3 regions of the Paenibacillus sp. 01T424 genome follow, and region 3 is predicted to be linked to each of the others. Evidence: riboswitches for the same ligand, from Rfam matches in the RefSeq annotation. Region 3 holds a riboswitch; each other region holds the start of a gene.
What was found. Region 3 has a riboswitch for cyclic di-GMP ahead of AC1DPK_RS29790 (EAL domain-containing protein). Riboswitches for the same ligand answer to the same signal wherever they lie in the genome.

Region 1 (7,633 bases), on a different contig from region 3:
AAAATCGTAGTTGTGACTAGTACTCGTATATCCCGCGAGCGAAAACGCTGCACCTTCTCTGTTCGTTCTTCATCCTGTGAAGAGGTTGCCGCAACAGCAGCATTTGAAAGAGCAGCACGCAATAAAGCCGCCATAGGCTCGGTTTGAGCAATTTGCTGCACGAATACAAACAGCTGAGCGCCTCGATCAAGGGATGACCGCATGGCTGCTAAGAGCTTTGACGGCAGCTTGCGGTGCTGGAGCATCTGCTTTACTGTAGGCGTTTGTAGAAGCTTGGGCACTGGAAGAGGATGACGATGATAACGAACAGGTACTCTTGCATGAGGCAGCTTCCCGCGTTTTGCTGCTCTTTGCAGCTCACTAGGCGGCGTAGCAGACAGCAGCAAGCGAGCAGCACCTGGCGCACAGCTTTTGTCTGCTGCAAAATGCAGCAGTGGATCGCCCGCAAAAGGAAACGCATCCAGTTCATCAACTACAACGAGATCAAAGCCTTGATAAAACCGCATCAGCTGATGCGTTGTCGCAAGTGTAATATCTCCGCTTTCCCAGCGCTGCTCACTACCACCGTATAATGTTACGACTGAAGCCTTAGGAAAAGCTCTCCGAATACGCGGGTCAAGCTCGATCACCACATCACGGCGCGGTGTGGCAATAAGCGCCTTCCCGCCGCGCAGCAGGACAGACTCCACAAGCGGAAAAATCATCTCCGTTTTGCCCGCTCCTGTTACAGCCCAAAGAAGAAACTCTCTCATCTGGCGCTGCTTGTCCAGCTTTGACAATGCCGCGTCTATCGGCGGCTCTTCCACAAACTGCAGCGCCTTGGCTGCTGCAGCTGTCTGCGCAGGGCTAAGCCCCCATTTATCAAGCCGCTGTTCATACGTCAGCGGCCTCAACCCCTTACCAGAGCCGCGAACCGTCGTCTCTGCCCAATTCAACCCCGCGCGCTGCCCCGTAATAAGCAGCTCACATTCCCGGCTTCGCCCCATCCCAATGCACGCCATGCAATAGGCGCAGTGCCGCCCGCACGCTGCACATGCCGTGCGGTGCATTTGCGCCTCGCCGCTCCCACAGCGCAAACAGCTGCGCTCCCGCCTGCGGCGCCCCAAAGCGTCCAATCGCCCGCCACCCACGGCGGCTATTGATCCGCTCAGGCGCACCTGCCCGAGCAGCGAAGCAAGCTGGAGCAATTCTCTCCAGCTTGACGCGGCACCGGGACAGCTTGCGCTAGACAACAGGGCGTGCGCCTCGCTTCGCAAAAGCGCACGTCCCTGCAGCATACCCGCGGCAAGCTTCGCTCCTGCCGCAAACTCTCCCAGCTCTTCAGCGCTATAAACTCCCGCCTCCTCGCCACCCAAACCCTTAGCGCTGCTACGCTTTTCACCATTATTCGCAATCGCTTCTCCTCCGATTTCCCCAACCACAGCGCCCCTTACCTTCTCCCACCTCTCCACTAAACCAAAAAGCCTCTCTATCGCCAACGCTCCTTTCCGCTTCCCTCGACTACCCAAAAAGCGCCAACGACTCCCCAAACTAATCTTGCCATTATGAACTGCTTGCTCTACTCCACCACTGTATTTCCGATAATTTCTCTCCAGCTCGCTAGATTTCTGATTACTACTATTCAACCCGCCAGCTGCTGCATCTCCACTCGCCCCATCAGCTTTTGCTTCCTCCGCACATGCGGCCAATAACTCAATCGCCTCATAATCAGTATTTCGTCCTCCTTCATTTAAGCTTTTACTCGCACCGTTTCTGCCGACACTGCCACGTTTTATAGCCGCATCCCAAAGCTCCACTGCAACGCACGCATCCCCGAGCGGCAGTTCTTCTTTTAGCAGCCATCCCTCCTCTGCGATCTCGTTGTTCAAGAATCCCGCTTCACCAAACGCTCCATGCATCCAGAAGTATTTATCCACCATTGCCTTGATGGTAAGTCGAGCCTGCCAGCATCCATTCACTTTCACAACATACAATTGTGCCTTCATCTCTATTCGCTCCCTCGACACTTTATAGAACTGATTTCATTATTCATCTGTTAAGTTAACTATAGCCTCTCCCTTCCCAGACAAAAGGAGAATGATGTTGGCAAGCACGGTAAACAAAAAAAAGCACACCCAACAACGCATTTGCGTTATTGAGTGTGCTTCACTCCGACTATTTCATTACCGTAGAGTATATACTAAAATGGCATTTTCGACAAATCTGTCGGATTTTGCAAATCAATTAGCACCGCATGATCAGAAAGCGACACAACTCCTTCTGCTTGAAGCAGCCACAGCAGCTGAGTTCCATCCACACCCTCTGTTTGAGAGCGCTTACCGTCTTCGCTTCCAGACAACGGATTAGATCCATTAGAGTGAATCCTGACCTCATCGCCCCTTCTAGCTAATCGTTCAACAATAGCCAGTGTCTCCTCTGTAACCCCTTGATCTACGATCGTCAAACGAACATTTTTCCCCATTCGCCGAGAGAAAGAAAACAGCGAACGTACATACCATTCCATATTGTTTTGCTGAACGTCAGCTACGAGCACATAATGCTTGCTGGATTGCTGGCGCCCTCGCCAAATTCGATACGCCAGATGCACCGACAATGCAGCCAAAGCATAACAGCCAATAACAAGAAGTAGAAGTTCAAACATGGCGGCCACCTCCTCTTTGTGACACTATATGCCATGAAGAGCCCACTGGTTCCGCAATCAAGGGACAAGGTGACAAAATGTGTGTTATGCCAAAAATATATTCTGCTTTATGATGATTATTAGTCATTTTCTGACAAAGAAACACCCTTGAGCAATTTCCAATACATGTTATCATTTTAATATGAAAGCATGCATATCTAACCGGTGCACGCATATAGAAAGGGAGAGTGGATTTTCACAATCAAAATAACTAGGGAAGCGATGAAGTATAATCTACAATTGGACACTTGGATTATATGGAGCTAGTAGTGTAACCGGCCCTCTTGGAACCCCACTACGTATCTAAGAGGAGAGTGAAAGATGCGTTATTTTAGGAAAAAAATCAGTTTAGCCCTGGCTCTGTTATTAATTTTTTCGTTGTCGCTTAGTTCCATTGCCATGGCCGAAGGTGATAGCAATCAAGGTACGAATGCTGCAGCACTCGTAGATGAGAATAGCTGTCCACAGTACTCATCGGATCGCAAGGATGTCATTGCCACGCATTCCAATATCGTAGTCAATAATAACGGAACAGCTACCGCTACGTTCCAGACGTTAAAAGATTGTGTTAGAGTCAGCTTCTCCGGCTATGAAGGCCCTGCTGACTGGGCACCTGGACCCGGCGATACAACCATTCCATACAACAAGCAAACATTTTTTGAGGGACAGTCTATTATATATCCAAAAGCAGGTACTTACTCCGTTACGATTAACATTCCAAGATGCTTGCCTTATCAATTAGATATCTATAGCGGAGATTTAATTAAGACATTAGGTCCCGGCGCTCATGGTGACAAAATTTTAGCATGGAATCTAAAGCTTTCGAACAGCTGTACGGGTAGTATCATCATCAATAAACATTTAAATGATGTCGAGGGCGCTCCACATGCAGGCATTACCTTCGAGCTTTGGAAAGACGGTAAATTAGTCAAAAGCGGTGTTACCAATAGTGACGGTATTTTGCAATTCAACGAATTGCCTATCGGTACCTATACACTAAAAGAATTAACCTTAGATGGCTTTACCACCGATTTAGTGGCTACCCAGCAGATCGTAGTAACCACAGATAACTCTGTGCAAAAAGCAGTTATCAATACGGCTAAGCTCAAACTTGAAACAGCCTGCTCCGCCGATCCAAATAAAACAAGAACATGGAAAGTAAGCAACGAGAGTGACATCGAGGTTTCTTATTCATGGGAAATTCCGAATTCCACTCAAACAGGAAACGGCGTAATACCTGGAAAAGGTTCCGTAAGCTTTTCAACGAATACGGAGCTCGTCAACCCAACTGATCCACAAGCTGTACCTAATACGCTGAAGATCCATTGGGGCAAGGAGAAAGAGCTTTCGCTTGTGAATGAAGGCGAAACCTGCTCTACGCCTACTCCAACACCGTCATCGACACCTACTGCTACTCCAACTTCTACACCTGAGAGCACGCCTACAGCTACACCAACTCCTACACCTGAGAGCACGCCTACAGCTACACCAACTCCTACACCTGAGAGCACACCTACAGCTACACCAACTCCTACACCTGAGAGCACGCCTACAGCTACACCAACTCCTACACCTGAGAGTACACCTAACAATACACCACCTTCCACACCTGTGATCACGCCTAACAACACGCCTACTGCAACAACTACAGTAACGACAACACCTACATCATCACCTGAAGCAACACCTATTGTTGAAATTGATGATGAAGATCCACCTGTTGGAGGAGTTACTGAAGGTGGAGAAGGCGAGCCGCCAATCGATCCTGTTGTTGCTGTAGATGAAGATCAAGTCCCGCTTGCTACTCTGCCAAAAACAGGCGAAAGCAGTCCGGTTCCTTATTATCTCATCGGGGCATTTGCCCTTTCAGCGGGATTCATTTCTCTTCGCAGACAAAAACAAAGAAAATAGTTAAGATTATATGTTTCACCACGCACTCTTAGGCTGGTTTTATACAGCTTAGGAGTGTTTTTCTTTTACACAACCATCGCAAGGCAACCTTTTATGCAAACAAAAACCCCCGTATCAACCGATACGGGGGTTTGCTCGATATGTAAGTAATGATCAAAAAGGCTACTACAGGGTAACCCATCCATATTTGATCGATTGGATAACAGCTTGCGTACGGTCATCAACTTCCATCTTTTGCAAAATGCTGCTCACATGGTTTTTAACCGTCTTTTCGCTAATGAATAAAAACTCTCCAATAAGCTTATTGCTCTTGCCCTCTGCCATAAGCCTTAACACCTCTGCCTCACGGCGTGTTAATGGGCTTTCATCGCCAGCAACGAACTTAACTCCCGGTTCCTGAGCAGCTGCAGCACCTGAGACAATTCCCATCTCATCCAAATACGTCATACGGCGAAGCTGGTTAATAAGCTTACCTGTCACTTTAGGATGGATATAGGCATGACCTTGGACAACGGAACGAATGGCGTTAATTAGCGATTCTGCCTCCATATCCTTCAGAAGGTAACCCGTAGCCCCTTTACGAAGGGTTTCGAATACATAGCTCTCATCGTCGTGGATAGATAAAATGATAACCTTAACATCAGGAAACATACTTTTTAATCGTTCAGTCGTCACGACACCGTTCTCTATAGGCATATTAATATCCATCAGGACAATCTCAGGAATGGTATGATTGCAAAACTCCAAAACTTGAATGCCGTCACCACATTCGCCGATAACTTCAAGATCGTCTTCCATATTTAGAATCCGCTTAAGTCCTTCACGAAACAGCTGGTGGTCATCCGCAAGTAAAATTTTGATTGTATTCACATTGCTTGCAGCTCTTTGGATCATCATCATCTTACTCCTTTCTAGATTCGGCAGTAGTAGGTATATCTATTATAATTTTCGTCCCTCTACCGGGATTTGAGTCTATATCCATCCTTCCCTCTATTAGCTCAATGCGTTCTCTCATCCCTACCAATCCAAAATGTGCGTTTCGAGTAGCATCCTGCTCGATTAAATCGCTGTTAAATCCAACGCCGTTGTCTTGAATTACGAGTGAAATATGCTGTGGCTGATAGTTAATCTCGAGCATTACATGTGAAGCGCTCGCATGTTTTAATGCATTGGTAAAAGCTTCCTGAACTAAGCGGTATATCGCCGCTTCCATTGCAGAGGGCATCCGAGTTTCTTTACCTATAAGCTCGAATATGGTATGTATTTTTGTTTTCTCTTCAAAATCCTGTGTGAATTTACGAAGAGTCGGCACAAGTCCCAAATCATCCAACGCCATCGGGCGCAAATTAAATATAATTTTGCGAATTTCCTCAAGGCCGGAGCGCACTTGTCCTTTTAAATCTACTAATTCTTCCTGCACCATCACAAATTCCTGCTTGATTAGCATACGTTCTGCAATTTCTGTTCGAAGAACGATATTTGCGAGTGATTGCGCGGGACCATCATGGATTTCTCGAGCGATCCGTTTACGCTCTTCCTCTTGCGCCAAAATAATTTTCAATCCCAGCAGCTGCCTGGTTTTGGCAGACTCAAGAATACGAGTAACCTGATTAAGATCACCCGATAAATATTCAAGTACGACATTTATTTGCGAAGCAATCGTTTCAGCACGCTCGATTGAATTTTCTACATTTCGAACACGTTTTTGCAAATCATCTCGACGTGCTTTCAAGTAGGATTCCTTCTCGCGGTACACCATCAAATCCAGCTGGATTTGTGTAGCCTTCTCATAGGCAGACTTAATGTCATCTTCCTTGTAGCGTACGAAATCTCGGCTCACTTCTGTCAGCCTTATACGCGCACGGCGATAGTCTTGCTCCAGCTGGTCAACCTTGTCAATTGTCTTCACCGTTTCTTGAAGGACAATTTCAAGCTCCTGCTCGAGTGATTCTAGCTCCGTGCGCGCGGATTCACATATTTCATAAATCTGGTATTTGCTGTCTTCCATCACTTCGATTGCGTTTTTAATAACTCGATTTATATCGACTGTAAGGTGGTCCACTGTAGATCGGCAACCTTTCTATATTAAAGGTTAATCTACTCTATCATACCACAGATTGGATATATTTCGTCCATCGTTAATCGATGGTAATCTTTTTCGCTTTCCCGTCATACCCGACCTTTAGGCCTAGTTTCTCTGAAAATAAACGGACCGGAATGAGCGTCCGATTATTACGAACGATAGGCGTAATATCTGACGATTGCAGAGCGCCATTTAAAATAAGATCCTTTTTGCCGAGTGTCATTTCCATCAGCTTATTGCCGCGAAGAACGGTGACTTGTCCCGTTTTTCCGTCAAATAACAGCTTCGCTCCCATGGCATCGGATACAAACCGGACAGGTACAAATGTTGTTCCATTCAAAACGATGGGTGCTGAATCAAGCGTAATCGCTTTTCCATTAACCGTTGCAGCAGATTTGCCTACAGTCATTACGACCTTAGTTTGTGAATCAACCGTTACGGAAGGCGGATATTGCAGCTTCATATTATCTAGTCCAATAGAACCTGTTGCAGAACGCTCATCCTGCCCTTCGGCGATCGTCACAACGTAAATTCTTTTTAGTTTAACAGGGAATTTCATCCCTGCAGAGGATAAATTCATCTTCACATTCTTCCAGCCGCTCCAATCAAGCTGTTTTGCAAGATCGATAAGATGTGCTTTGCCATCCGCATCAATGAACTCTGCGCGCACCCAGTTCAGGCTGTTATCGCCATAAAGATCAACCGTCATGGAAGTAGGTGAACCCTCAATCGCGCGACCGTTTGTATTAAATACTACATACGATGCTTTAGTTCCAGTGCCGTTTGTGAAATCATAATCCAGCTTTAATGCTTTCGAAGAAGCTTGTCCTTGGAAATCGGATACCAAGCTTACGCTTCCTGTCGTTGTCGCAGGCGTGACCTGTGATGTAATGGGATAGGTTGATTTTTCAAAATCCTCAAAGGTGCTCACTGCTTCCCCTTGTGTGAATGGAATCATT
Region 2 (7,633 bases), on a different contig from region 3:
ATCTTGGTTTATCACTGATCCTTGTACAATATTTAGGTATTGCCGGTATATTCATTGGAACATTAGTTAGCGGATTAGCGGTTCCTTTTTGGTATACGCCATTGCTTGTTTATCGTAAGGTATTTCGTCAGCCTGTAGTGCACTATTTTATGAGTTACATGCTCTACACTGCTATTGGAATTGTTGCATGTATCATTGTTGGTGGAATCAATTATTTTCTTCCGACATCCAACGTACTATGGCTACTGCTTAAAGGCATAATCTGCCTCATTCTAGTAAATGGGATTTATATTATCGTATTCCATAGAACGGAGCAATTCAAATATTTACTCGGTATTTTTAAAAATCTATTAATCAAACTACCAAACATAAGTGCAATATTCAGAAGGGCAGAAAAGCGACGTCATGGTATAGAAGCTGGTGGAAATAAGTAACCTTTTACGGATAAGCTACATAAGATAGTGTAAAAGGAAGGTGAGTTCTATGAGTCAACAAGGCTCTTACCGAATAGAACTAGACCGTTTTGCTATTAGCAACTTAGGCATAAATGCAGCTGAGACTACTAAAGGAATAAATGATGCTATTAGTTGGGCTAAATCGCAAGGATTTGTACATGTCATTCTACCAAGTGGAAATTATATTGTAAGAATGGATCCAAGTACTCTCGTAGCTATTAACATGTTGAGCGGTATTCATTTAGAGCTTGAGCAAGGCTGTGTAATAATGCTGGAGGGGAATTCATCTCCAAGTTATACGATTGTCGAAATGAGAGGAATTAATAATGCAAAGATATCAGGTGGTAAACTAGTAGGCGATAAGAAAAACCACGTATATGAGATTTTTGTAAAGTTTGTTAGGGGAGGTATAAACGCTGACGGAACGCTAAACAATGACCCCAACTGGATTCGCAGCGAGGTGATTGACCGTTACGCAAACCCCGGGCTTCTTGCAAGCTTTAGACTATGGAGCATTGCGGGTGTAAATGCTACAGGCTATCAATTCTATCAATATAAAGATACCGTATCTAAAACAACACTTACTGGCTCACGAACGAACGGTGTTTTTGCACCGGCCAGCTCAGGAGGAAGAGGCTGGTTTCTTAATGAGGATAAGGATTTAAGTAAAAATAATAAAATGATTTTTGCGATACCCATTACAGCTCCTCTAACAGATAGTCAAATTGCGGATATTCGGGCTAAGGTTGATAATTCATTTTATACGCATGAAAGCGGGTACGGGATCGGATCGTTTGGATCCAATAATATAGAAATAAGCAATATGGAGATTTCAAATTGTACCGGCGATGGAATTTTAACGGGTTATGAGAAATATCAGCTTGATCCTACCTTATATACGCAGGAACAGATGGGTCAAAATGTTCTTATTCATGACTGTCATATCCATCATTGCAGAAGACAAGGAATTTCTATCTGTGCTTCAAATGATACTCATATTTACAGAAATAAGATTCATCATATTGGCTATGATGACGATGGTGTAACAACTAATTTTAGAAACGGTACACCGCCCATGTTCGGAATCGATATCGAATCAATGTACAGTGAAACCAATATTCCGTATAAAACAGCAGATCGTCCTAATGGGTTTGAGCTTAATTATCGCATATTTATACAAGATAATTATATTTATAATAATGCACGTGGACATCTAGTTAATGCCGATGGTACAAATCTCTTGATAGAGGGAAATACCTTTGAAGGCGTTAATATTGGAGGTGTTAGCTCAAATCCGAATTTCGCAAATGTCAAATACATTAATAATTCATTTGATGGGTGTGAGTTATGGGTACAGGGAGATAACTTTGTTAACGGAGCTGTTATTCGAAACGGAAATTTAAGACTGCTGGATGTAAGGGGAGCAGTTGTTCAAAATTGTCAGGTTAAAAACGGCTTAGTATATGGTTCAAGCGTGTATGGTTATTTTGGATCACCTGCTGTTGATGTTGCTAAAGGCACATTCACATTTAAATCACCTCATCTTATGGGTAACGGAGCACAAGTATCGTTTGAGCAATGGTCCGGTAAGATTCCGACAGGCATAAGTACAGATAAGCTGTATTATACCGTAAATGTTACTTCACTAGGGTTTCAGGTATCTGAATCGCAAGGTGGAGTGCCAGTCATTTTTAAGGATGCGGGTGTTACGGGATTTAACTTGGGTAGATATAATTATGGCAGATGTTATCTATCCAATATAACCGTTGAACGAGATTGGCGTTCTGATAATTCGTTAACTCCGAACTTTAATTTATTAGCAGCCGGAGCTGTTATCAAGGATGTAACAGTGAAAAATTATGATGTATCTATATTAGTTCCGCAAGATTATGCAGGACGTCCAATAGTTGTAGAGGGCTTAACTCTTATTGAAGGCTCTGCAAGGTTTGAGGGTTGCCATATCAGCAATAGTGAATTTATTCGTGCAAAGACTCCTCTTTTAGGTAGTACTGATATTCAGCTAGGTTCAAGTGATACTAAATATATGAGACAGAATACACTAAGAAATGGATTGTTTCAAAATCTTGGACTCGTCATGGATGGAAATTCGCTTGTAACAGGAACTACTTTTATTAATGCTGTAGTTGGAAAAGCAGATAATAACAAAAAAGCAGTCATTTCTCATTCATTTTTTGATAATAGTAAAATCAACTTTAATTGGTTGAGACAAAATAAATCTGCAATTATTACGAAATCTGTATTTAGAGGAGTAACCGTGACAGGTACTGCGCCATATATCTGGCTAGATGATATCTCGGATTTGGGAAGTACTGTATAGCGTAAGTGAAAGAAGAAAATATATCCCTGTAGTTTTTCAAGATGCAGGGATTTTATTCCATATAGTGTTCTTAATAAAGAATAAATACTTTTCTTATAATGAAGGCTGAGAGGGGTCAATGAAATGGCTATCTTAATTACGGGTGGAGCAGGTTATATTGGAAGTCATACATGTGTGGAACTTCTTGAAGCAGGGTATGAGGTAGTTATTGTTGATAATTTGTCAAATAGCAGCTACATCTCATTAAACAGAGTTGCAGAAATTACAAACAAAGCCTTTACATTTTATCAAATGGATCTAATGGATCAAATCGGACTTGAAGGTGTTTTCACCAGACATACAATTGATGCAGTAATTCACTTTGCAGGATTGAAGGCAGTAGGTGAATCTGTGCAATTGCCACTGTCTTATTATCACACTAATATTACTAGCACTTTAATCCTGTGTGAGGTTATGAAGAAGTATGGTGTTCATAAGCTTGTATTCAGCTCCTCTGCAACGGTATATGGTCGACCGGAACATGTGCCGATTGAAGAAAGTTCTTCGCTTGGAGCAACGAATCCTTACGGAAGAACAAAGCTCATGCTAGAACAAATTTTACAGGATTTAGCGGAGTCTAACGAGCAATGGGGGATTTCAATTTTACGATACTTTAACCCAATTGGTGCACATAAAAGTGGAAGAATTGGCGAGAATCCTAATGGTATTCCTAATAACCTTATGCCATACATATCTCAGGTAGCTGTAGGCAGGCTTAAAAAAGTTAATATTTTTGGAGATGACTATCCAACCATAGACGGCACAGGCGTAAGGGATTATATTCATGTCGTGGATCTTGCGAGAGGACATCTATGTGCACTGGAAAAAATCATGAACAAATCAGGTGTGGATATATTTAATCTCGGAACTGGGCGCGGGTATAGTGTATTAGAGATGATTAATGCATTCGAGAAGGTATCGGGACGAAGTATTCCATATTCATTTACAGATCGTAGACCAGGAGATATTGCCATTTGTTATGCAAATACGATGCTTGCAAACGCGGAGTTGAATTGGGTTGCGACACTTGGGATAGAGGAGATGTGCGCTGACTCATGGCGCTGGCAATATTTGAATCCAAATGGTTATGAGGAAGAGACCACTAGAGATTCCATTAAAGAATTAACATCATAATTAAAAGCTGAGTAATAATTAAATACAATTAGGTCTGTTTTCTATGTCTGTTGATAGCTCTTACCTATTTCTCGTTCCGTTTAACATTACTTAAATAAATTCGACAAAAAATGTAATTATCTATCATTTTTGTGAGACATGAAGCGACAGTATGCGCACTTGTGGTGATTTATAATACATCTATAAACGAATGACAAGCATGGGAGACGTTGAAATGCGTTTAGTATCTGGGCACCTTAAACGCATGGAGTCAGTGGTGCAACCGTCCTGAAATGAATGGGGGACATGGGAAGATGGTACTAGCTAAAGCAGAAGATATTCAGGAATTGGATATGGAATGGGTAACATTAATCATGAAAGCACGTTCTTTGGGATTCAGCAAGGACGAAGTAAGGAAAGTATTGCTTTGTCTTGAAGAAAGTAAGGATAATGATGTGCAAGTAACGGCTGTATAAAAGTGGAAAAAGCGCTATTCGCGCTTAATTTTCCATTTATTAAATTCTAAAAACTCTTTAAATTGATCTTTGCTCACACCGGAAGCCATAGCTTCTCTTACTAAATCAGCCCACTCGTTGTCTAAATTGTCGGGTTTGCGATCATTTTTTTCATCGGTATTTAAAAAATCTTCAACCGTCACATTCAATACGGCGCCTACCTTTTCGAGGAATTGAATCGAAGGATTTTGCTGGAGCCCTCGTTCAATGGAGCTTAAATAAGATTTAGCGACGCCCGCCCGTTGGGATAACTCTGTAAGGGATAGGCCATTTCTCTTGCGCAGCAGTTGAATGCGTTCTCCAATCATAACAAATTCCTCCGTTATCACATCGTTGTAGACTATTTCTATTATAACGAATTATTCTTAATTACGAAAGGTTGTTAGCTATAACGCACTTATTTTTTTATTCAAACATTAAAACCACTTATTTTAATAATGAGTGGTTATTTTTTTATTTATAAGAGTACTATGTAGAGTTGAAAAAAATGTTTTTATTGTAAAATACTCAGGCGAAAAACTAATCGACATTTTGTTTTTAATAAAGAACAAAAACTATGAATTTTTTGCAGTTTATCGTAGAAAAGTCATTGACAAAGGTTTATTTCAGGTGTAATATTCAAATATGTTCTTTATAAAGAACTAAAAACAAATGCCTAATTTTTGAAACAAGTACGTTAATAAAACAAATTCGATGACCACCCGGAGGCCACGATGAGCGCCATCGCAGGAGTTTTTCATACCGGCAAGGAAAGTTTGGCATGGCAGCAGGGCGATGCTTTAATGGAGGCACTTTCTCAGTTTCCATGTAATACAGCTCAAGCTTGGCATGACGATAATATATTTTTAGGTTGTCATAATCAATGGATTACACCTGAGTCGATCAATGAACGTAATCCTTTTTTGGATGATGAACGAGGGCTTGTTATAACTGCAGATGCAATTATTGATAACCGCATAGAATTATTCAACCGACTCGGAGTAGAGCAGCAATTAAGAAGAAATATGACGGATAGCGAGCTAATTTTATTAGCTTATGATAAATGGGGGGATAGAACACCTATTTATTTAGCTGGTGATTACGCCTTCCTAATCTGGGATTGTAGAAGACAAAAGCTGTTTGGTGCTAGAGACTTCTCCGGAGGTCGCACGCTCTATTATCATCGAAATAATGAGCGTGTTGCCTTTTGTACAACAATTGAACCCTTACTTACATTGCTGGGTAAGGAGAGATTGTTAAATGAACAATGGCTTGCTGAGTTTCTGGCTATTTCTGGCATGGTTGACGTTGCGGATGCATCCAAGACGGCTTATCGGAATATTGAGCAGCTCCCTCCATCTCATACGATAACGATAACTGCAGGACGAATTACTCTTGCAAGATATCACCAACTGAGACCAGATGAAGTCGTACGCTTTAAATCAAATGATGAGTATGTTGAGGCATTTCAGGATGTGTTTCAACAAGCTGTTACTTCAAGGCTGCGGACACATCGTAATGTCGGAGCACAGCTTAGCGGCGGTTTGGATTCAGGCTCTATTGTTGGCTTTGCTTCAAAGGCATTGCGACCGCAAAATAAAAGTCTGCACACGTTCAGCTACGTACCTACAAGCGACTTTGTTGATTATACACCCAAATCAATGCTGACTAATGAAAGACCACTTATTGAATCGACTGTTGGGCATGTGGGAGGTATTGAAGAGCACTACCTAGATTTTCAAGGGAGAGATTCTTACTCCGAAATCGACGGGTTTCTAAATATTATGGAAATGCCTTATAAGTTTTTCGAGAATTCTTTCTGGATGAAAGGAATGTTTGAGAAAGCAGAGGAGCAAGGAGTTGGTGTGCTGCTTAATGGTGGCAGAGGCAATTTGTCAATCTCGTGGGGAGATGCCATTCCTTATTACGCCACATTGTTGAAAAAAATGAGATGGATCAAGCTGCTTCGAGAAATGCGTCAGTATAGTCTGAATATCGGTTCTGGTCGTGCTCATGTATTTTCAAATGTAAGCCGTACTGCTTTCCCCTTTATAGATCAATTGCGCCCCATTGGAGAAAATTATCATTATCCTATGATTATTCATCCCGATTTCGCCAAAAGGACCGATGTATTTAATCGGCTTAGTGAATATGGAATTGATGCTTCTGGATGGTTTGCAGCCAAAAATGTGTACGATGAAAGAAGAAGCCATTTTGATGAAGTCTATCATTGGAATGCAGGCAATACGCTTTCGACAAAACTTTCATTAAGACACTCATTATGGAAGCGAGACCCCACTAATGATATACGAGTCATTCGTTTTTGCTTGTCACTACCAGAGGATCAGTACGTTCAGAATGGAATGGATCGAGCCCTGATAAGACGTGCAACTCATAATTTATTGCCCGACAGTGTAAGGTTGAATCAGCGCACAAGAGGAGTGCAGGGAGCGGATTGGGTTCATCGTATGCGTCCCAAATGGCAAGCATTCACAGATGAGCTGAGAAAAATGAGCCAAGATCGAGAATTCATGCAATTTGTTGATTGCAATGTGATCCAATCAGCGCTAGCACAAATTGAGCAAGGTGCTCAATCTAAGCTTGCGCTTGATCCGAATTACAGATTATTGATGCGCAGCCTAATCGTTTATCGCTTTCTTATAAAATTGAATTGAAGGGAGGTGACAAAATGCAAACGAAAAAACAATGGAATAAACCTGAATTAGAGGTCCTTCATGTACATATGACTGCGGCTTCTACTAAAAACGGTCCACTTACTGATGAGGCTTATATACCAGGTAAATGGTCTGAAAACCCACGTTTTACTAGCTAAGGAATTATGTGTGTTATGAAGAAGAAGGTCCTTATACTTAAGTAGTATAAGGACCTTCTAATTATTACTAAGGAAATTGATGGAGTGAGGACCTTGCAGCTGACGGGAACGAAAAAGGTGTATAGTGCGTTTGGACTAACGATCGAGAGCGAAATTCCATTGCCGGAATTGACTCCTATTTTAGGAGACCGTAAGCCAATAGACATAACAATTCTAATCGATAGCTCTTTTACAGAAATGATTGAACTGGAGCCTTATGATTTTGTTGTTGAGAAAAACGTTGTAACAGTAAATATGCCGGACGCGGGAGTTTTTCGGATCCAAAATGGTAATCAGATCATCATATCACCTAATAAAGGTG
Region 3 (7,633 bases):
AAAGAGATTCCTTCTTCGGTATGTAGTTCTGAATCGAGTTAATATCATGATCAATAAAAAGTTTATAACCATTAATGTCGCGCGTGAAACCTCTCACACGATAATCCAGTGTCATAATATCGGTATCAAATGAATGGATCAGATAGTTCAGCGCTTTAAGCGGTGAGATCTCGCCGCAGGTCGATACATCAATATCTGCGCGGAACGTGCTTATCCCTTCGTTCGGATGATACTCCGGATACGTATGAACCGTTATATGGCTTTTATCCAAATGCATCACTACGGAATCAGGCAAGGGACCCGGCGATTCTTCAAACGACTCATTGGGTCCGCCAATTACCGGCCCTTCCGATACGAGCAAAGTAACGCTGGCACCCTGCGGCTCATAATCCTGCTTTGCAATATTAAGCACATGCGCTCCAATAATATCCGATACCGTTTCCAAAATATTCGTCAGCCTATCCGAATTATATTGTTCGTCTATATAGGCGATATATGCTTCACGCTCTTCTTTCGTTCTTGTATAACACACATCATACATATTGAAGCTGAGTGACTTCGTTAAATTATTAAAGCCATGCAGCTGAATTCTTTGTTCCGGTGTAAGTTTCAAGCGCACATCCTCCTTTTCAATAACTACTATTTCCTTTTACCCAAAGACCGATGCGGCAAAACTTTTATGTTGCACAAAAAAAGCATTTCACGCCCCGGTTTTACCGAATGTAAAATGCTTTTTCCATCTCATTTTTAATTATGTTTTTTCAATTCCTTAATCCGGAGTATCGGATCTCCCACATACACCTGTGTTTGAGGAAGCATGCCATCACGCTGCTTAATGGCTAGGAAATTAAGCGTATTGACGAGCTCATCCTGCTGCTTTTCTTTTAATTGAAATTGCACACCATATTCATAAATGTCTTTGCCCAGTTCATTGTACCAGACGATAAATCCGAATAGCACATACATTTGATTAAGAATTTTCGTCTTAAACATCAAGAGAATATCGCTGTTAACGGGCAACTTCACACCAACAATAAACCGGAGCCCGCCTGGTCCGATGTTTCGAACAAACACCTCTGTACTCCCAAGCTTCACACTGCTACCTTTGAACATCGTAATGGTCATCTCTGCCAATAGACAATGCTTCAAATCGATTCGAAAGCTTTTTCTCCGATTAACGAGCACCTCTTTACTTGGCATAAATAAAGCAGGCTCTTTACAAGATCTTCGGCTCAAAAGTTGTACGATGCTGTCCGGCTCTACTGGACGACTGAAATAATAACCTTGGATTTCATCGCATCGCTGCTCGCGTAAATAGTTGAACTGCTCCTTCGTTTCAACACCTTCGGCCACCACCTGCATGCCCAGTTCGCCAGCCAATTGAATAATGCATTCAATAATGCTTTTATTTCTACGATCCGTCATCAACTCCTCGATAAATGACCGATCAATTTTGATCGTATCGAGTGCCAAGCGCTTCAATAAATAAAGAGAGGAATAGCCGGTTCCAAAATCATCAAGCGATACTTTGATTTTTCTTTTCTTCAGCTCCAGCAGCAATTCAGTCACCGCATTCTCATTGCTAATAAAGGAGCTTTCCGTTATTTCAATTTCCAATCGATCTTGGGAAATTCCTGTCTCCTCGATGATCTGATCGATGGTATGCAATATATTTTGCTGAAGAAGCTGCTGCACCGAAAAGTTAACCGACAGCGTAACCGAAGGCAGGCCTAAGCTCTGCCACCGTTTATGCTGCATACAGGCTTCGCGAAGCACCCATTCTCCTATCGATACAATAAGCCCCGTTTCCTCTGCGATCGGTATGAATTCAGACGGAGCAACCAATCCCCAATCCGGATGATTCCAGCGCAGCAGCGCCTCAACGCCAACAATTTCCATCGTTTGCGAATGTACGCGAGGCATATAATGAAGGAACAGCTCTCCTCTTTCCTGCGCTTTACGCAAATCATTGCTGAGTGAAAATAATTTGAATGATTGCACATTTAAAGAAGCGGAATAGCACTGTGATTGGTTGCTGCCTCTGGACTTCGCATGATAAAGAGCCGCATTCGCATTTTTCATCAACTGCTCCACCGAGCTCCCATCGCCAGGCGATTGACTGATTCCAATACTTGCAGTTACATTCAGCTCATATCCTTCTATCAAAAATTGCTCATTGATAAGCCRAATAATAGTAGCTGCCATATCCTTAATTTCGTTTTGCTGCTTTACATCAGCTATAATAATTGCAAATTCGTCTCCGCCAAGTCGGAATACGGTTTGGCCATCACGTAAATTGCTCATCAATCGGAAGGCGATTTGTTTCAGCAGCTCATCCCCAATCGGATGCCCCAGCGTATCATTTACATATTTGAAACGATCCACGTCAATCAGCATGATCGCCAGCCTCTGCTTAAAATACTCGCTTACCCTTAGCTGCTTATCTAGCTGGTCTTCAAACATTCTGCGATTTGGCATCTCCGTTAAATAATCGTGGTAAGCCAAATATTGATTTAATTCCTCAGCCTTGCTTCGATCCGTAATATCAAGGACTACGCCAACGATCGCTTGCTCACCCATATTTGACACTTGATTATAGTGCACTTCGCAATGAATATTCGTCCCATCTTGTTTAATGGCTCTGTGGCAGAAATTAGATAAAGACTGCCCCTCCTGTAACTTCGTTAGCTGATTAACGACGGCTTCACGGTCTGAGGGATGAATCGTCTGTATAATATCCATACCGATCAAGGAGTCATAACCGAACATTTTATTGAGCTGATCATTTGAATAAACGAAGTTGTTTTTCTGCGCGACAAAAATACCGACAATGGATTGCTCGACAATACTGCGGTATTTTAATTCGGTCTCAGTCAACGACTGCTCAATCATTTTTTGCTGCGTAATATCCTTGGCAATGCCGTAGACACCGATAAGCTTTTTATTAATAATGATTGGAATATTGGTCACATTAAATTCGACCGTTTGCCCTGTTCTCGTAATGCCTGTCGTATCATAGTTTTGAGGATTCAGCGTCTTGACCGTTTGCTCAAAATATTGAATCGTTTTATCCAGCGCTGCGGCATCTACAAATTTATGAAAACTATCATTAATAATTTCCTCTTTCGTATATCCAAAAAGTTGCTCAAGCACTGAATTGCATGACAAAAAACGCCCTTGTGCGTCTAAAGAAAAGACAGCATCAGGATTGTTTTCAAATATCGATTTATAAAGCTGCTCTTCTAGTGTGAGGCGATGCTGTATTTTTTTATTTTCCGTAACATCCTGAATCATGCCTATCGTCAACAATATCTCGTTTTCGGCATTCCGTATGAACGTAATGTTTTCCACCACATGTCTAACTTCACCGCCCTGACGAACGATTCTGTACTCGGAAACGCTTTCCTTTTTTGATTCAATTGCAAGGTGGAACTGCTCATTAACGCGCTCACGATCTTCGGGATGCACGAACTCAAAAAATTGTTCAATCGTCATCGAGAAATCAGATTTCATACCATATATTTCGAACATTTGATTCGACCAGGATGCTTCTCTGCGAATATGGTCAAACTCCCAGTAGCCTAAATTAGCTAACTTTTGAACAATATTAAAACTACCAACATTAACATTGCCATTAAAACGTTTAATCATTTGTTTCATTGCTAAATATCCCCTCTTATTCATAACGTAGGCGGTAACCTGAAGTTTTTAAGGAGAGGATATAGGTATGTTATCACTCATCCTTTTGGCAACCCAGCCACCTTTGGAAATTTCCTTTAGGCCTGTTGGCTTTGCGTCATTGTCTTTCGACAACTTTGCTTTTTACTAGGACTTTTTACATATACCAGTATTCCATATTATTCCGATATATACCATAACCAATTTCATAATAGGTCGAATGATGTAGAAAAACCTCCCATTTTGGGAGGTTTGGTATATTGATGATTTACAATCTAGGATCTATTTCCTTCTCTTTGGCAACCTCAAACAAAAGATTCGCAACAGCCGCTTGATATCCATCGTTTTCTGGAGCAATTTCAGCAAAAGGAATCGCCAGCATATGCTGTCCTAGCCGGTACTCGTTAAATGATGTACGAAGCTTTTGCGTAATATTTTTTTGCTTGATGAGCTTATTGTACTTGTGCGGAAATCTATAATCATAACCGTAAATAATAGACATGTATTCCTTATTGCGCACTTTCATATAGGGAACCGTGTACGGCTGAGGCATCTCCGGCTTAATCACGACACCTTCCATATGATTGTCTACCGTAAGCGTGTAGAAATATTTTTCTGCAAGCTCATAGCTCTCCGCATCAGACAGAACAAGCGTGATGAATGGATCGTCAGAGAGGAAACGATACATCTCCGAGGTTTTCCACGCTGGCAGCTGCTCGCTTCCGTCTACGTATACGATTTTGAGCAGCGAAAATGGCTTGTATTCAAGCTCCCCAGCCTCGGCATACAGCTCCAGCTGCCTCTTATACGTTTCATATGCTTTGATATGCTCATCAATTGGCCTGTTTTTCTCAAGAATAGAATGAACATGTTTAAAGTTTTGGTAGACGGCTAGGCCATATTTCTCATTAATAGCCCCTTTGCTAAGGTGAAACTGATCCTTTTCAAAACCACTTTCCTTGAAATCATGCGCAAGCTTTCCGAACGCTTCCTCGAATCCATTCGCCTTCAGGAATGCAAGCTCTGTCTCAAGCCCCTTCTCAATTGGCTTAAACTGCTTTTCGATGAGACCTTCTCCCAGCGCCTCCCATGGCAAAAGCTCGCCATCCAGCAGAAGCATCGATATATCGTTTTCCTTCATGTAGCTTCCGAATCTTTGCAGCAGTCGCTCATAAACAGCGGTTAGGTCAACCTTATTTATTTTGTACCCATTGCGGCTCACTGCAAAACATTGCTCGATATCTGCATGCAAATAAACATTGCAGCGTGATCCCATATATTTGGGCTGCAGCACGACCTCTTTAACACCGCGCTCCATAAAATAGTTCAGCCCTTTCCTCAGCGATTCCAGCTCACCCGCCGCTTCATCCTTATCTGCAGGAGACATGGTTCCTGAAATAAAGTTAATTTTATTGCGCGAGCAATACTGCAATCTGCGGGCTTCATCATCATCCAGCTCCTGCAGCGATACTTTGCGTTCCTCTTTGAAGAGAGCAGGAAGCTCGCCTTCCATGCCGGCTATTGCCGATTTCTGTGATTTGAAAGTCGGCTTCACCGACAGAGAAACCGAGGTTAGCAGATTGCCGTGAACTGCGCCTGAATCCAAATGGATTTTATTTCTGATCCGAAATGTTTGTTTAGCAGCCACATGTCCAAAAACATGATACGGCTGGTTTCCTGCTGCATCCCGCTTCAGAAACGCAAGCTGTGCTTCAATCGGCGCCGATCGGTCGAGTCTAAAATTGCGCTGATGACGGATCGAATTCACATCCAGCTTGCCAATATATTTGTTCTCGCATGGCGCGTGAGTCACATAATAGGATGGTCCTGATTTTCCTACCATTCTGTAGAAAGGCTTCGACAGCGATACGAGATGATTAAACTTCTGAAGCAGCTCAGCATCGCCTCTCAGCACCTCAGTCGAATCGAAGTAGGCATGCAGCAGCTCCTCTTCCACACCTTTGATTTCACCACGCATATATTTATGGACGAAGTTTTCATGATTGCCAAGCACAAACAAAAACTTATCCTGATTCGTATATAGGAAATCAATGATTTCCTTAGTGCGGCTTCCCTTATCGATCCAATCTCCAACGAGCAATACTTTTGTACCGCTGACCTTTCCTGTCTCAACCAATACATTGCCCTCTAGTTGAAACCCATGGCTAACGAGCAAAGCCTTCAGCTCATCCACACATTCGTGAACGTCACCGACGATAATCGTCTTCTGGTCCAGCGGTAAAAAAACGTCCAAATACTCAGCAGCATCCTCGATTATAATCTTATAATCCGGATTCGCAACCTTATCCATAGGGGAATAAAAATCTTTAGCCCGCACCTTATGAACTTTGCTATATTTCTCCCTCGAGAGCGAACCAAGCACGTCCTTGCGCAAACGATTAATGTGGCTCGTTATCAGTTTCTTCGAACGCTCCGATGAATAATAATCATCCCGCTTCTTGTAATCAAACAGCACGACTTCAAGGTTGTAGTTATTTTCCTTTGCAACCTCCCTCACTCTCGCCCGGAAATCCTCCGACAAACCTGTTGTATCCACGACAACAAATTCCGCATTGATGGGGAAAGTAGTGACCAGCCGCAGCTTCTCGAACAAAAGGCGGAAAGCCTGATCGCTCGCTTCAAGCATGATTTGATCATATTTATCATAATCAGAGCCTAGAAGCTCTTGTCTAATGCTATCGGATGAAATATATTGCACGTTCGCATTCATGCCCTTGCTGTCATCCCTAAATCGCAGCTGCGGCATCAGCACTTCATTTGCAAAGGTTGTTTTCCCGCATTCCGTCGTGCCAATCAGCATAAAAATCGTATGGACTCTCGTTCTCATTTCCATTGACGCTACTCTCTCCTCTTCCGCAAAATCGCACCCTGCGTCGTTTGTATACCGTTCACTCCATCGCCGATTGCGACATATTGGCTTTCCACGGATTGATCTTTAATCGTTTCGAGCAGCCACTCTTGAAATTCCGCTCGCCCAAGCTCCCATTTATGGTCATCATGCCGGAAGTCTTCCAGCTCATAATAAGCATTAAACTCTGCATTAGGTGTTGTCAGCACAAAATAATCAAAATCAACATGTTCGCATATTTGCCGTATCAGAACAGCTGCCTCATTTAGACTCATATGCTCAATAACCTCGGTCAAAATGACATCCACCTGCTCGCCGTTATAAGCCTCTAGAAAATGTTCAATGGAAGGAAAGGTAGCGATGTTGTCCAGTTCCTTTGCTTTCGCCTTCCGCTCTACCACCTCTAGCAGCGGCTCATGGATATCAACCGCGTAGTAGCTGTCTTCAATTTTGGATGCAAATGGAATCGCATAGAAGCCTTCTCCGCAGCCAACATCGAGAATGGCCTTATTGAACGGAAGCACACTTCCGATATAGCTTCTCCGCTGCTGAGCCGTCCCGCCGAAGGCCAATTGAACCGCATAACGATCTGTTTTCTCCAGCTCTTCTTTATATTTCTTGAACCGGTCTCTTGAAGCTAGAAAATTGCGGGCAAACAAGCTTCGTATATAAAAGGGCGCGTCGATAATTTGGATACTCTTCACATATTTAATCAACACATCATCAGAAATATCGATGTATTCGTCGCTGAACATCGAAAGGAAGAGACAAAGCACACTAACGACATGCATAAGCTCATATAACGATTTATGTGTCTTAATGGTAAGCGAATAGCTCTTATGCGCCAGATGTACTGCTTCAAATGTATAGTCGGTAAGATGCTTCTCAAAAAAATGAATATAACGCAAGAGCTCAATATGAATCATATTGATATGGAAGGTATGCTCGTATTGCTCCGTGTCACTCGAATGCTGCGCTTTAAGCGGCGCTGCAAAAAATTCATTAATCGCTCCCAGTACAAAGAGCGGCGTATTATATCGCGATACATTGAGGTACTCAAATTGGTCCTGCCTATGCTGCTTGTAT

Region 1: another riboswitch for cyclic di-GMP. It lies ahead of AC1DPK_RS20925 (SpaA isopeptide-forming pilin-related protein); the one in region 3 lies ahead of AC1DPK_RS29790 (EAL domain-containing protein).
Region 2: another riboswitch for cyclic di-GMP. It lies ahead of AC1DPK_RS16775 (anti-repressor SinI family protein); the one in region 3 lies ahead of AC1DPK_RS29790 (EAL domain-containing protein).

The regions. Positions count from the first base shown of each region.
Region 1 is NZ_JBFTPZ010000028.1:86,371-94,003, reverse strand. Features, by position in the region: gene AC1DPK_RS20935 (ATP-dependent helicase ComFA) at 1-1,985, opposite strand, end outside; gene AC1DPK_RS20930 (hypothetical protein) at 2,180-2,641, opposite strand; cyclic di-GMP riboswitch class II at 2,887-2,970, shown strand; gene AC1DPK_RS20925 (SpaA isopeptide-forming pilin-related protein) at 3,002-4,591, shown strand; gene AC1DPK_RS20920 (response regulator) at 4,757-5,485, opposite strand; gene AC1DPK_RS20915 (sensor histidine kinase) at 5,493-6,653, opposite strand; gene AC1DPK_RS20910 (stalk domain-containing protein) at 6,730-7,633, opposite strand, start outside.
Region 2 is NZ_JBFTPZ010000020.1:97,863-105,495, reverse strand. Features, by position in the region: gene AC1DPK_RS16790 (lipopolysaccharide biosynthesis protein) at 1-434, shown strand, start outside; gene AC1DPK_RS16785 (right-handed parallel beta-helix repeat-containing protein) at 484-2,793, shown strand; gene galE (UDP-glucose 4-epimerase GalE) at 2,917-3,966, shown strand; cyclic di-GMP riboswitch class II at 4,160-4,243, shown strand; gene AC1DPK_RS16775 (anti-repressor SinI family protein) at 4,260-4,421, shown strand; gene AC1DPK_RS16770 (helix-turn-helix domain-containing protein) at 4,436-4,768, opposite strand; gene AC1DPK_RS16765 (lasso peptide isopeptide bond-forming cyclase) at 5,174-7,114, shown strand; gene AC1DPK_RS16760 (paeninodin family lasso peptide) at 7,129-7,272, shown strand; gene AC1DPK_RS16755 (aldolase) at 7,366-7,633, shown strand, end outside.
Region 3 is NZ_JBFTPZ010000055.1:25,950-33,582, forward strand. Features, by position in the region: gene speD (adenosylmethionine decarboxylase) at 1-613, opposite strand, end outside; gene AC1DPK_RS29790 (EAL domain-containing protein) at 748-3,660, opposite strand; cyclic di-GMP riboswitch class I at 3,745-3,830, opposite strand; gene AC1DPK_RS29795 (metallophosphoesterase) at 3,947-6,532, opposite strand; gene AC1DPK_RS29800 (methyltransferase domain-containing protein) at 6,538-7,633, opposite strand, start outside.